2 regions of the Erythrobacter sp. BLCC-B19 genome follow, and region 2 is predicted to be linked to the other one. Evidence: predicted binding sites of a transcription regulator. Region 2 holds the regulator's gene; the other holds the start of a gene.
The links. Region 2 encodes LexA, which represses DNA repair genes until DNA is damaged. Its sites were predicted from a motif close to GTTCCNCNCTTGTTCT; they were not measured.
Positions count from the first base shown of each region.

Region 1: PS060_RS12495 (ATP-dependent helicase) is a predicted target of LexA. The motif match lies at 2,852-2,867, and genes of this name have one in related genera.

Region 1 covers NZ_CP117516.1:2,678,857-2,686,075, reverse strand. Annotated here, with positions in the region: gene PS060_RS12515 (aromatic ring-hydroxylating oxygenase subunit alpha) at 1-736, shown strand, start outside; gene PS060_RS12510 (pseudouridine synthase) at 825-1,604, shown strand; gene rsmD (16S rRNA (guanine(966)-N(2))-methyltransferase RsmD) at 1,601-2,182, shown strand; gene PS060_RS12500 (hypothetical protein) at 2,196-2,603, opposite strand; gene PS060_RS12495 (ATP-dependent helicase) at 2,876-5,182, shown strand; gene PS060_RS12490 (DEAD/DEAH box helicase) at 5,183-6,616, opposite strand; gene PS060_RS12485 (hypothetical protein) at 6,776-7,219, opposite strand, start outside.
Region 2 covers NZ_CP117516.1:3,042,567-3,049,785, forward strand. Annotated here, with positions in the region: gene PS060_RS14315 (phosphodiester glycosidase family protein) at 1-456, shown strand, start outside; gene PS060_RS14320 (anthranilate synthase component II) at 453-1,064, shown strand; gene trpD (anthranilate phosphoribosyltransferase) at 1,061-2,053, shown strand; gene trpC (indole-3-glycerol phosphate synthase TrpC) at 2,161-2,961, shown strand; gene moaC (cyclic pyranopterin monophosphate synthase MoaC) at 2,958-3,431, shown strand; gene PS060_RS14340 (molybdopterin molybdotransferase MoeA) at 3,428-4,621, shown strand; gene lexA (transcriptional repressor LexA) at 4,818-5,501, shown strand; gene PS060_RS14350 (ComEC/Rec2 family competence protein) at 5,647-7,219, opposite strand, start outside.

The DNA of each region.
Region 1 (7,219 bases), 360 kb from region 2:
GCCCGAGACCTTTCCGGGTCTCGACAAGGCGGATTACGGCCTGGTGGAGCTGCCCACGATTGAGGCAGGCGGCCTGATCTGGTTCGCGCCCATCCAAGATGCCGATTTCAGTGCTGCACAAGAATTGGGCAGGGATCTGGATTCCTTCGGATTGCGCGGCTCTCACCTGTTCCGGCGCAAGCTCCACACGGTGAAGGGCAACTGGAAGCTGATCATGGATGCCTTCCTCGAAAGCTACCATGTCACGCGTCTCCACGCCGCGACCATCGGCCCGTTCTTCAAGGACGGGATCACCGCAGGCGATCAGATCGGCCCGCACCAGCGCTCTGCCGTCGGTCGGCTGGAGGAGATGGAGGGCGTCGATCTCACCGACATGGCGAGCCTCAGGCGCGTGGTGACCTTCGCCTATCAGCTCCTGCCGGCAACCATCATCGTCCCCAGCCCGGACTACGTGAACGTGATGGTGCTGATGCCGCAGGCAGCAGATCTGACGCTGGTCGAGGATTTCATGCTCATTCCTGAGGCACCGGCGACCGAGAAAGCGCTGGCGCATTGGGAGAAGAGCTGGAACCTGCTCGACGGGGGCGTGTTTGCGAGCGAGGATTTCCGTGCTGCCGAACTTGGCCAGCAGGGGCTTTCGAGCGGCGCGGTGAGCCACATCACCCTCGGCACGCTGGAAGGCGGGATTGCGCGGTTCGACCAGATCGTCAGCGAAGCCTTGCGGGTGGCGGGCTGAAGGGCGCGCTCAGTGGTCGCATTTCGCAAAGAAATGCGTGTGCATTGCTCGGTCGCATTTCCTGCCGAAATGCTCTAGGCGCGCCGCCATGCCCACCCAGCCCCCCCGTTCCGACACCCGCCCCGAAGGCGACCGCATCGCCAAGCTGCTGGCCCGCGCCGGTATCGCCAGCCGCCGCGAGGTCGAGCGGATGATTGCCGAAGGGCGCGTGGCGATTGATGGCAAGGTGCTGGAGACTCCGGCGACGATCCTGCCCAGCCTGAGGGGCGTGACGGTCGACGGCAAGCCGGTGACCGCGGCCGAACCGACGCGCCTGTTCGCCTTCCACAAGCCCACCGGCCTCATCACCGCCGAGCGCGATCCGGCCGGCCGACCGACGATCTACACCGCGCTGCGCAACGCCCTGCCAAAGGGCGCGGGCCGGGTGATGCCGGTGGGACGGCTTGACCTCAACACCGAAGGCCTGCTGCTGCTGACCAATGATGGCGCGGTGAAGCGCAAGCTGGAACTGCCCGCCAGCGGCATCCCCCGCACCTATCGCGCTCGCGCCTTTGGCGCGGTGTCGCAGGAGCAGCTGGAAGACCTGATCGAAGGGGTCGAGATTGACGGCGTGCGCTATGGCTCGATTGACGCGAATCTTGAGCGATCCTCGGGGCGTAACCTGTGGATCGAGATGACGATCACCGAAGGCAAGAACCGGGAAGTGCGCCGGGTGCTCGAATATCTCGGGCTTCAGGTCAACCGCCTGATCCGGGTCGGCTATGGCCCCTTCAATCTGGGCGACCTGCCGCGCGGGCAGGCGGTGGAACTGAAGGGCAAGCCGGTCGACCGATTCCTCGCCGACCTGGCGAAGGGACCAGGCAAGTGAGGATCATCGCGGGCGAATGGCGCGGGCGAAAGCTTGCCGCGCCCAAGGGGGAAGGAACGCGGCCAACGGCAGACCGCGCGCGCGAAACGCTGTTTGCGATGCTTACCAGCCGGCTCGGCGATTTCGAGGGCTTGCAGGTGGCCGACCTGTTTGCAGGTTCTGGCGCGCTCGGGCTGGAGGCTCTGTCGCGCGGCGCAGCGCATTGCCTGTTTGTTGAGCAGGACCGGGCAGCGGTCGATGTGATCCGCGCCAATATCGCGGTGCTCGGCGCGCAAGCGAAGACGCGGGTCGAGGCCGGATCGGTGATGCAATTGCGCGCCGCTACCCGGCCGCTCGACCTGATCCTTGCCGACCCGCCGTACAAGTCCGGTGCGGGCGACGTGGCGCTCGACCGGATGTTGCGGCTCGGGTGGATCGGCCCTGAGACGTGGATCGCGCTGGAGACGGCGTTCAACGAGGATGTCGCCGTCAAAGGCCTGACGCTGGAAGCAGAACGCCGGGTCGGCAAGGGGAAGCTCAGCCTGTTGAGGCTCGCTGCCGCCGATGCCGGCCCGGGTCCCCCTGCTGGGGAAGCCTGAGGCGCGCTGGCGCTTAGCTCTGCATCGCCTTGACCTTGTCTTCCATCAGCTTCCAGGTGGATTCGCGCTGCGGCTCGGCCATCTTGCTGAGGGTGACCTTGTCGGCGTCCTTCAGGCGCCAGAAGATGTCCTGACGTTCGGTGTCGAGCGACCAGAAATAGGCCTGGGTGTCAGCCGGCCATGCCTTGTAGGCTGCCTGCTTGTCAGCCGGCCAGGTCTCGACCTGCGCGGTCTGCTCAGCCGTCGGCGCCGGAGCCGGGGTCGCAGCCGCCGTTGCTTCGGCAGCCTGCGGAGCGGCCTCGGTGGCAGCATCCACGGGGGTCTCCTGCGCGGGCTGTTCCTGCGCACCAGCCATCGCCGGGGTCAGCGCCAGAGCCATGGCCACACCAGCGAGGCCGAGAGTATTCAGAGACTTGTGCATGGGTATCTCCATCATTGATTGACCCAAGCATGACGAACACAAAGGCATGTCCAGCCGCACAGTCCCCTGCTGACCGGACACCCCAACTATCGGGAGGCGGGCCGGATGAGGCAATCCCTGCGCAGGTCGGACAACCCCGCCGAGGCAACAATCGGTCGGGAAATGTGGCTGAAAAGCGGCGGATTGATTGAGGCGCGTCCGCGGTTTGAGGTGACATGGGTGCGAGGCCGCTTGCCCCTGCTGGAATTGTTCCCTACCTGTTCACATCACACATGAGCCAGAATCTCCCTTCCCCTGCCCCGCAGCGCGATCCCGTGCCTGCCTATGCTGCACGGCTCAACGCGCCGCAGCGCGCGGCTGTGCTCGCCACCGAAGGGCCGGTGCTGATGCTGGCAGGCGCAGGGACGGGCAAGACCGCCGCCTTGACCGCCCGCCTCGCCCATCTGGTCGCAACGGGCCGCGCCTATCCCTCGCAGATCCTGTGCGTCACCTTCACCAACAAGGCCGCGCGCGAAATGCGCGAGCGTGTAGCGCATCATCTCGGCCCGGCAGCAGAAGGCCTGCCCTGGCTCGGCACCTTCCACTCGATCTGCGCCAAGATGCTGCGCCGCCATGCCGAACTCGTCGGCTTGCAACACAACTTCACCATCATCGACACCGACGATCAGCTGCGGGTGCTGAAGGCGCTGATCGCCGAGGCTGAGCTTGACGAGAAGCGCTGGCCCGCGCGGCAGCTGGCCGGCCTGATCGACCGCTGGAAGAATCGCGGACTCAATCCGGCTGATCTCGATGCGGTTGAGAACGAGGCCTATGCCAATGGTCAGGGCACGGCACTTTATGCCCGCTATCAGGAACGGCTCAAGCAGCTGAATGCCTGCGACTTCGGCGACCTCATGCTGCACATGCTGAACATCCTGCGCGGCCATGCGGACATCCTCAGCGATTACCAGCGCCGCTTCCGCTACATCATGGTGGACGAATATCAGGACACCAACGCGGTGCAGTACCTGTGGCTGCGGCTGCTGGCGCAGGGGCACAAGAACATCTGCGTGGTGGGCGATGATGACCAGTCGATCTATTCCTGGCGTGGGGCCGAGGTCGCCAATATCTTGCGGTTCGAAAAAGATTTTCCCGGCGCCGAGGTGATCCGGCTGGAACAGAACTACCGCTCGACCCCGCATATTCTTGGCGCGGCATCGGGGCTGATCCGGGCCAACAGCCAGCGCCACGACAAGACCTTGTGGACCGAAGTGAACGGCGGCGAGAAGGTCAAGGTGATCGGCGTGTGGGACGCGCCCGAGGAAGCGCGCCGGGTGGGCGAGGCGATCGAGCGGCTGGAGCGTGAAGGCGCCGCGCTGAACCAGGTCGCGATCCTCGTGCGCGCGCAGTACCAGACCCGTGAGTTCGAAGACCGCTTCATCCAGATCGGCATCAACTACCGCATCATCGGCGGTTTCCGTTTCTATGAACGCGCCGAGATCCGCGATGCGCTGGCCTATCTGCGCCTGATTGCGCAGCCGCAGGACGATCTCGCGTTCGAACGCATCCACAACCAGCCCAAGCGCGGGCTTGGCGCCAAGGCGCTCGAAGCGATGCACAGCCACGCCCGCCGCACGGGCCTGCCGCTGGCGGCCGCCGCTCTGCAATTGGCCGACAGCGACGAACTGCCCAAGCGCGCCGCGATCACCATCGGCGGGCTGCTCCGCCAGTTTCTCGGCTGGCGCGAGGCGGCCGAGACGCTCTCACCTGCCGACTTGCTGCGGCTGGTGCTGGAGGAATCGGGCTACAACGCCATGCTCGCCGCCGACCGGTCGCCCGAGAGCGCGGGCCGAGCGGAAAACCTCTCCGAACTCGCCCGCGCGATGGAGGAATACCAGACCCTCGGCGACTTCCTCGAACATGTCAGCCTGGTCATGGACAATGACCGGTCGGACAGCGAGGAGGTGGTGACGATCATGACGATCCACGCCGCCAAGGGGCTGGAATTCGACAATGTGTTCTGCGTCGGCTGGGAGGAAGGCGTGTTCCCCTCGCAGCGCGCGATCGACGAAGGGGGGCTTGCCTCACTCGAGGAGGAACGCCGCCTCGCCTATGTCGCGATCACCCGCGCGCGGCGGCATTGCACCATCCTTCACGCCGCCAACCGGCGGATCTATGGCCAGTGGGTCAGCTCGATCCCTTCACGCTTCATCGAGGACTTGCCCGCCGAGCACATCGAGCAGGAAAGCACCCTTTCGGGCGGCGCGTCGCTGTGGCGAGCGAACTGGAGCGAGCAGGAAGACCCCTTTGCCCATGTCGCGCGCGATTATCCCGACAAGGCCCAGATGCGTGGCCCCGGCTGGCAGCGGGCGCTTTCATCGGGCTATGAGACCAAGCCTGCCCGAGTGCGGGAGAACACCCGGTCAGCCGCCAGCTTCGCCGCCCCGGCGCGCTCGGACATCGCCATCGGCGCGATGGTCAGCCACAGCAAGTTCGGCACCGGCTGCGTGATCGATCAGGAGGGCAACAAGCTCACTATTCTGTTCGAGGACGCGGGCGAAAAGCGCGTGCTCGACAGCTTCGTGACAGTGGTCGGGTAGTTACCCGAACCCCACATCCAGAAAGCTCGGACGCGGGCCGTTCCATTCGCCGGCGGGGACGGGTTCGTCGTCCTCGTGATAGCGACGCGGCTTGCGATCATTGCTGGCGGCGACGCGGTCAGGGCGCGGGGCTGACTTTTCGCGGCGCGCGCGTTCCTCGCGCGGCGCGCGCTCTTCGCGGGGGGCGCGTTCTTCGCGGCGTTCGTCACGGGCGCGGCGCGGCTTGCGTTCGGGACGCTCTTCCCGCTCCTCTTCGCGCGGGGTTTCGGCCTTGGCGGCTTCAGCCTTGGCGAGCATTTCCGACAGGTCGACGCGTACGTCTTCCTTGCCGAATACCTTGATCGGCGCGCCGGTCAGCTTCTCGACATTGGCGATCGCCTCGTCATCGCCTTCCGACACGAAAGTGAAGGCCCGCCCCTTGGCGCCTGCGCGGCCCGTGCGGCCGATGCGGTGGACGTAATCGTCCGGGTGCCAGGGCGTATCGAAGTTGAAGACGTGGGAGACGCCCTTGATATCGAGGCCGCGCGCGGCAACGTCTGAGGCGACCAGAATGTTGACCTCGCCGCTCTTGAACCGGTCAAGCTCCTTGATCCGGCTCGACTGGTCCATGTCCCCGTGGATCTCGCTCGACCGGAAGCCGTGGCGATTGAGGCTCTGGTTCAGTTCGCGCACGGTCGTCTTCTTGTTGGCGAAGATGATCGCGTTTTCGACGAGGTCGTTTTCGAGGAACCAGCGCAGCGTCTCGCGCTTGCTGCGCGTCTTGACCGGCACCTTGAAGGCGGTGATGTCCTTGTTGGTGGTCGCTGCGCGCGCCGTTTCGATGCGCTTGGGATTGTTCAAGAACTTCTTGGCCAGCTTCTCGATCGGCGCGGGCATGGTGGCCGAGAACAGCATGGTCTGGCGGCTCTCGGGGAGCTTCGAACAGATGAATTCGATATCGGGGATGAACCCCATGTCGAGCATCCGGTCGGCCTCGTCGATCACCAGCAATTCGCAGCCGTTGAGCATGATCTTGCCGCGCTCGAACAGGTCCATCAGGCGGCCGGGCGTGGCGATCAGCACGTCGACACCGTCGCTCAAGGCTTTGAGCTGGTCGCCCATCTGCACGCCGCCGATCAGCAGCGCCATCTTGAGATCGTGGTTCTTGCCGTATTTCTCGAAATTCTCGGCGACCTGAGCGGCGAGTTCTCGGGTGGGCTCGAGGATCAGCGAGCGCGGCATCAGCGCGCGGCGCCGGCCTGCGGCCATCACGTCGATCATCGGGAGCACGAAGCTTGCCGTCTTGCCGGTGCCGGTCTGGGCGATGCCGATGAGATCCTTCATCATCAGCACGGTCGGGATGGCCTGCGCCTGAATCGCAGTCGGCGTGGTGTAGCCCGCGTCTTCGACGGCTTTGAGCAATTCGGGCGAAAGGCCGAGATCGGCGAAAGTCATGCTTGGTGTGGTGTCCGAGAATAGCGGGCAGAAATGCTGCCGGGATTGCCGGCCCTTACCGCTTGCAGGGATTGCGCCTGTGCGGCGCGGTGCCGGGCCGCCGCGCCTTTCACTCAAACCAACGCAAAAGTCAAGGAATCGCGCGGGTCTCGCAGGCGATCAGCTGCGCACTTCGACCAGCTGGCGCATGGTTTCGACCTCGCAGCGCGCACCGCTGCGCGATTGCAGCTTGTCGCGCTCCACGCACAGCCGCCCGTCCTTGTTCCGCTCGACATAGAAACCCGAGTAGAAGTCACGGGCGCGGCACGACTTTTCAAGGTTGACCGAAATCATCCGGCGATCCCGCAGGAACAGCACCAGCCGGTTGCCGCTGCCCGTCTGCACGCCGGCGATCTGATCGAGGGGCACGCATTTTTCCTTGCCGCGTTCCTCGAACCGGGGGGCCACCTCGCGGCGCGGCAGATCAACCAGCATATTGGGCCGCGTGCCGGGTGCTGCGGGCGCGATGCGCACCACCACACGCTGCTCGATCCGCACCTGCCGGGCCGTCGATGACTGGCGCAGGAAACTCAGGGGCGAAGGCGGGGGCGGCGCCGTGTCCGT
Region 2 (7,219 bases):
TTCTACATGAAGCCCAACGGGGTGTTCTTCGGCACGGGGAGCAAGTGGCGCGTGCTGGGCAGCAACACCTTCTTCGAGACGGTGGGGGATCGTCCCGATTTCGGCACGCAATCGGGCCCGCTGCTGCTGATTGATGGCAAGCTCCACCCCGAAATTCAGGACGACGGCCCCTCGAGGGCGATCCGCAACGGCGTGGGCGTGGACGCGAGCGGCAAGGCGCATTTCGTGATCTCGGGCGCGCCGATCAGCTTCGGCCAGCTGGCGCGCTTCTATCGCGACGAGCTGAAGGTCGCGACCGCGCTCTATCTCGATGGGCAGGTGTCGAGCCTGTGGGACCCGGCCACCGCCCGGATGGACAAGGGCCGCGTGGGGCCGATCATCTTGGTGAGCAAGCGCGCGGCAAAGGCGGCTCCGACGGCAGAGCCATCGGCAGAGGCAGAGGCAGAGGCACAATGATCCTCGTCATCGACAATTACGACAGCTTCACCTTCAACCTCGTCCATTACCTGATGGAGTTGGGGGCCGAAGTGCGCGTCGAGCGCAATGATGCGCTGACCGCGTCGGAGGCGTTGCGGACCAATGCGGCGGGGTTCCTGATTTCGCCCGGCCCCTGCACGCCCAATGAGGCGGGGATCAGCCTCGATCTGGTCGCGGCCTGTGCCGATGCGGGCAAGCCCTTGATGGGCGTGTGTCTCGGCCATCAGGCCATCGGCCAGCATTTCGGCGGGACGGTGCAGCGCGGGGGGCTGATGCATGGCAAGACCTCGCCGGTGACGCATGACGGGACGGGGGTGTTCGAAGGGCTCCCCTCGCCCTTCATCGCCACGCGCTATCACAGCCTTGAGGTGGTGAATGTGCCGCCGGAGCTGGTCGCCAATGCCCATGCCGAAACGCCCGGCAGCGATCACCCCAGCGTGATGGGCTTCCGCCACGCCAGCCTCCCGATCCATTCGGTCCAGTTCCACCCCGAAAGCATCGCCACCGAGCATGGCCATGCGCTGCTCGCCAACTTCGTGAAGCTGTGCGGTCTCGATCCGGTGCTGCCCGCAAGGCTTTCGGCATGAGCGCCCTGCCCGATATCACCGCACCCCTGTCCGAGGCCGAGGCCGAGGCGGCGTTCGGCGTGCTGCTCGATGGCGCGCCGACCGAGGACGAAATCGCGCAGTTCCTCGTCGCCCTCTCCGCGCGCGGTGAGACGGCGGACGAGATCGCGGGCGCGGCGCGGGCGCTGCGGGCGCGGCTGATCCCGATTGATGCCCCCGAAGGCGCAATCGACGTCTGCGGCACGGGGGGCGACGGGCACCACACCCTCAATGTCTCCACCGCCGTCAGCCTGGTGGTCGCGGCCTGCGGGGTGCCGGTCGCCAAGCATGGCAACCGTGCGGCATCTTCGAAAGCAGGCGCTGCGGACACACTGGAAGCGCTCGGGCTGGACATGGACGCGGCGGGACGAACCGCCGAAAAGACCCTCGCGGAAATCGGCATCTGCTTCCTGTTCGCCAGAAACCACCACCCGGCAATGGCGCGGATCCAGCCCATCCGGGTGCGGATCGGCCAGCGCACGATCTTCAACCTGATGGGCCCACTCTCCAACCCGGCAGGCGTCACCAGCCAGCTGATCGGCATTGCGCGGCCTGCCTATGTGCCGATCTATGCGGGCGCATTGGCGCGGCTCGGCACCGGCAAGTCGCTGATCGTTTCGGGCGACGAGGGGCTCGACGAGTTGAGCCTCGCAGGCGGCAACGAGGTCGCGGTGGTGACCGGCCATGCCTTCACCATGGAGCGGGTCGATGCGGGCGCGGCGGGCCTCCCCCATGCGCCGATCGAAGCGATCCGGGGCGATGATGCCAAGCACAACGCGGCGGCATTGAAGGCGCTGCTGATGGGCACCCCTGGCCCCTACCGCGACGCGGTGCTGTTCAACGCGGCGGGCGCGCTGCTGGTCGCCGGGCGCGGCGCGGACTGGCGCGAGCGGGCCGCGATGGCGGCCGAAGCGCTTGATTCAGGCGCGGCACTGGCGCTCCTGGAGAAATGGATCGCGCTCGCCAAATAACCCATTCCCGTTCGCCCTGAGCTTGTCGAAGGGCTGTCCTTCCCCTTATCTGCCGCTTGAAGACGAAGAACGGTGCTTCGACAGGCTCAGCACGAACGGTTTTTGAATTGAACAAGCTCGAAGAAATCTGCGCCAACAAGGCTCTCGAAGTCGCCGCCCGCAAGGCCGCGACCACCCCCGCCGCGCTCGCCGGGGCTGCTGCCGCGCAGAGCGCCCCGCGCGGGTTCGAGGCTGCCCTGCGCTCCCGCGCCGCCAGCGGCTATGCCCTGATCGCCGAGATCAAGAAGGCCAGCCCCTCCAAGGGCCTGATCCGCGCCGATTTCCACCCCGCCGCCCATGCTGCCGCCTATGAAGCAGGCGGTGCCGCGTGCCTCTCCGTCCTCACCGACGCGCCCTATTTTCAGGGGCACGAGGATTACCTCATCGCCGCCCGCGCCGCCTGCGCACTGCCGGTGCTGCGCAAGGACTTCATGGTCGATCCCTGGCAATGCCTCGAAGCCCGCGCCATCGGGGCCGATGCGATCCTGATCATCGTCGCCGCCCTCTCCGACGCGCAGATGGCCGAGATCGAAGCCGCCGCGCGCGAACAGGGCATGGACGTGCTGGTCGAAGTCCATGACGAGGCCGAGCTCGAACGCGCCGCCGCCACGCTCCAATCGCGCCTGATCGGGGTCAACAATCGCGACCTCAAGACCTTCACCACCTCGCTCGCCGTCACCGAAAGGCTCGCCCCGCTGATGCCGCCCGGCACGCTGATCGTGGGCGAGAGCGGGATCAACACCCATGCCGATTGCCAGCGCCTCGAAGCCGCAGGCGTGCGCAGCTTCCTTGTGGGCGAAAGCCTGATGCGGGCTGACGATATTGCGAGTGCCACCCGAACGCTGCTCGGCGCACAAGCGGCGGCATGAGCAAACTCACCCACCTCGATGCCAGCGGCGCGGCCCACATGGTCGATGTCGGCGGCAAGCCCGCCACGGCGCGGCGCGCGGTCGCCTCGGGGCGGATCACCATGTCGGCCGAGGCGCTCGAAGCGATCCGCGCAGGCAATGCCCCCAAGGGCGATGTCCTCGGCACCGCGCGCATCGCCGGGATCATGGCCGCCAAACGCACCGGCGAGCTGATCCCGCTGTGCCACCCGCTCGGGCTCGAAGCCGTCAATATCGAGTTCGCCTATGAGGAAAGCGCGATCCGCGCCACCGCCACAGCCTCGCTGACCGGCAAGACCGGCGTGGAAATGGAAGCGATGACAGCCGCTTCCATCGCACTCCTCACAATCTATGACATGGCCAAGGCGATCGACAAGGGCATGGTGATCTCCGAAGTCCGCCTGATCGCCAAGACCGGCGGCAAGTCCGGCGACTGGAGCGCGCAGCCTTGAGCGCGCCGCTGGCGCTCGAAGACGCGCAGGCCCGCCTGCTTGCCCTCGCGCCGCAGCCGGCCCATGAAACCGTGCCGGTCGATACCGCGTCAGGTCGGTGCATCGCGCAGGACATCCGCGCCGCCCGCACCCAGCCCGCGGCCGATCTGTCAGCGATGGATGGCTATGCACTCGCGCCGGGCGCAGGCCCGTGGCGCTTGGTGGGTGAAAGCCGCGCCGGATCACCCTTCCGCGAGGTTCTGTCGGACAATCAGTGCGTGCGGATCTCGACCGGCGCGATCGTGCCGCCGGGGGCCGACCGGGTGCTGCTCCAGGAAGATGCCCGCGATGAGGCCGGGATCATCACGGCAACCGAAGTTCCGCCGCCAGGGCGGCACATCCGTGCGCGGGGGTTCGATTTTCACGCGGGCGACCTGCTGCTGACGCGCGGCACCCGGCTGACCCCGGCCCGTCTCGCGCTAGTGCTGGCCGCCGGGCATGGCTCGATCGAGGTCGCGGCCCGGGTCAAGGTTGCGGTGATGGATTCGGGGGACGAACTTGCCCGCGATCCGGCTGACTGCCTGCCGCACCAGATCCCCGCCAGCAATGCGGCCATGATCGCAGCGATGCTCGCCCCGCTCGGCTGCGAGGTCACCCGCATTGGCCCGGTGCCCGATGATCGCGCCGCGCTCGCCGAGGCGCTGGCCTTGGCCGAGGGGGCCGATATCCTCATCACATCGGGCGGCGCATCGGTGGGCGATCACGATCTCATCAAGCCCGCGCTGGCGGACTGGGGGGCCGAAATCGCCTTCTGGAAGATCGCGATCAAACCGGGCAAGCCGCTGCTGGTGGCCACACGCCAGAGTGCCAAGGGCTCGCAAGTCATCCTTGGGCTGCCGGGCAATCCGGTATCGAGCTTTGTCACCGCGTTCCTTTTCGCGCTTCCGCTGGTGCGCGCCAGCATGGGCGATCCCGCGCCCTTGCCGCGCGCCGTGATCATGGCGGCAGCCGAGGATCTCCCCGCGGTCGGCCCAAGGCGCGAATTCCTGCGGGCCCTCATCAGAGGCGAGAGCGTGCGCCTTGCCGGATCGCAGGATTCCTCGGCGCTGTCGGCGCTGGCTGCTGCTGACGCGCTGATCGACCGTCCCGCCCACGCCCCGATGCTGGCCGCCGGCTCGCCCGTTCCGGTGTTCCAGCTCCGAAATGGCTGATTTGCGCGGTTTTGCCGTCGGGCGCGCTTGACTCGGGTAATTTAGTTTCCTAATTGTTCCTTGTTCGTTCACCTTAATGGCGGACGACAAGTGCAATCAACGCACCTGTTTCGGGGTGCCTCTTGGCGCACGCAAGGGATTGGCACGGCGCCTCCAGCATGGGGGCGTTGTGGGTGCGACCACAGGAGTTTGACCAATGCTGACCGCAAAACAGCGCGAGCTGATCGTCTTCATCCAGCAGCGGCTGGAAGAAACCGGGATCTCGCCGAGTTTCGAGGAAATGAAGGAAGCGCTCGATCTGAAGAGCAAGTCGGGCGTGCACCGGCTGATCTCCGCGCTGGAAGAACGCGGCTTCCTGCGCCGCCTGCCCAACCGGGCGCGCGCGCTCGAAGTGATCCGTGAACCGGGCGATACCACCCCGTCGCGGCCTGCGCCTGCGGGGGACAATGTCGTGGCGATGCCTGCTCCGGCAGCGCGCGCGCCTGAAGCGGCCAATGACGTGATCGAACTGCCGCTCCACGGCCGGATCGCGGCGGGTGCCCCGATTGAGGCGCTGGAAGGCCAGTCGACCCTGCCGGTGCCTGCTGCGCTGCTTGGCCCGGGTGAACATTACGCGCTCGAAGTCTCGGGCGATTCGATGGTCGAGGCCGGGATTTTCGACGGCGATTTCGCCCTGGTGCGGCGGACCAACACCGCGCGCGACGGCGAGATCGTGGTGGCACTGGTGCGCGGCGAGGAAGCGACGCTCAAGTACCTGCGGCGCGAAGGCGGCAAGGTGCGGCTCGATCCGGCCAATGCGGCCTATGATCCGCAGTTCTATGCCCCCGGCGAAGTCGAGGTGCAGGGCAAGCTGGCCGGATTGCTGCGGCGCTACCACTGACGACAGGCGGGCCGGAAGGCAGGGCGCGAGCCCTGCGCTTCCGGCCTGATCGGTCTGGCTGACGTGTTGGATTGTGGCGGCGGCCCCTGCACCGCATCGTTTGTGCCCGCCTGCCCTGCTCCTGTCGGCGCATCGCAGGTTTTTGTCACGGTGTCGCAGGGTTTTGCCGCATCATCGCAGCTTTCCGGATACTCCGCTCTGGCGGCAGGGCGCGTGTTGCCGGTGGCTGCCACCAGCCATGCTCTCCCTGGCTCGCGGCAACCGTGGTGATGCTTTGCGCTTCCAGATCAACCGCAAGCCCGCCTGATCGTTCGAGCATCCGCCGGTCGGCCTTGAACCAGCGCGGGCGGCAGGATCGAGGCAGAAAGCGTTCCGAAACAACGATGTCTGCCTCGGCGCAGGCCGCCGCCAGAGCGCGCTCCTCCACCTGCGCCCGCCCCCGTCCGAGCAGCAAGGACCAGTCCCGCCCGCCACGCCGCAGCGTGATGGCACAGAAGGCCGAGGAGCAACGCGCTCCGGGCCATTCGGCCAGCGGTACAGGCTCCGCGGCAACGCCTGCCAGTTCCATCAGATTGTCGCGGGTATAGGCCGAGCGGCTGTCGCGCAGCGCCAGAAGGCGGGTCTCTCCATCAGGCCCGGCAAGCGTGATCCCCGCCTGCTGCCCGTCGCCCGCCACCAGCAGATCGGGGATCGGGGTCGCCCAGACGAGCAGGCTCGCCAGACCGACGGGCAGTAACCCTGCAAGCCGCACCCGCCCGCGCCACAGCGCAAGCCACAGGCCACCGGCTGCGAACAGCGCCACCGTCACCCCGCTGATCTGCGGCATCAATGTGACCGCGCCAGCCTGCCCCGCCGTCAGGTGCGCGATCCCGAGCAAGAGCGCGAGCGAGCGTTCCACCAGCCACCACACAGGCCAGCCCAACCCCACCGCATCAAGCAGCAAACCCAGCGCAATCAATGGCATGGAGACAAATGTCACCAAGGGAATCGCGATCACATTGGCAAAGGCACCGTAAATGCCAGCGCGGTGGAAATGGAACAGCACGATCGGCATCAGCGCCAGTTCGATGACAACGCCGGTGACGAACAGCATCACGACCCGCCGGCCGATGCTGGCCCACCACGGCTCCTCGCGCGGGGCCAGAAAGGCGCGCACCGGGGCGCTGTTCGAGAGCGCGACGATGGCCAGCACCGCGGCAAAGCTCATCTGGAAGCTGGGCCCGATCGCACTCTCGGGCCATAGCAGCAGCACAAAACCAGCGGCGACAGCGACCATCCGCAAGGACAGCGCCTCACGCCCGGCGACCAGCGCGCCCAGCACCAGCAAGGCCGCAACGCAGCTGCGCACCGTCGGCACCTCGGCCCCGGTGAGAAGCGTGTAACCGATCCCCGCGAGCGCCCCGGCGCCCGCCGCCGCCACCGGCAGCCGCACCCGCAAGGCCAACCCCGGCCACAGCGCCAGCAGCCGCAAGGCCAGCACATATGCCGCCGCGATCACCGCGCTGACGTGAAGACCGCTGATCGAGAGCAAGTGCGTCAGGCCGGAATCGCGCATCGCCACTTCATCCGCAGGCGCAATCCCGCCCCTGTCGCCGCTCGCAAAGGCCGCCGCAATCGCTCCGGGCGAGCCAGGCACCTGTGCGCGAACATGGGCGGCCAGCGCGCGCTGGAGGCTCGCCAGACCGCCGCTCTCGGGCGCGGGATGGAGCAAGGTGAGT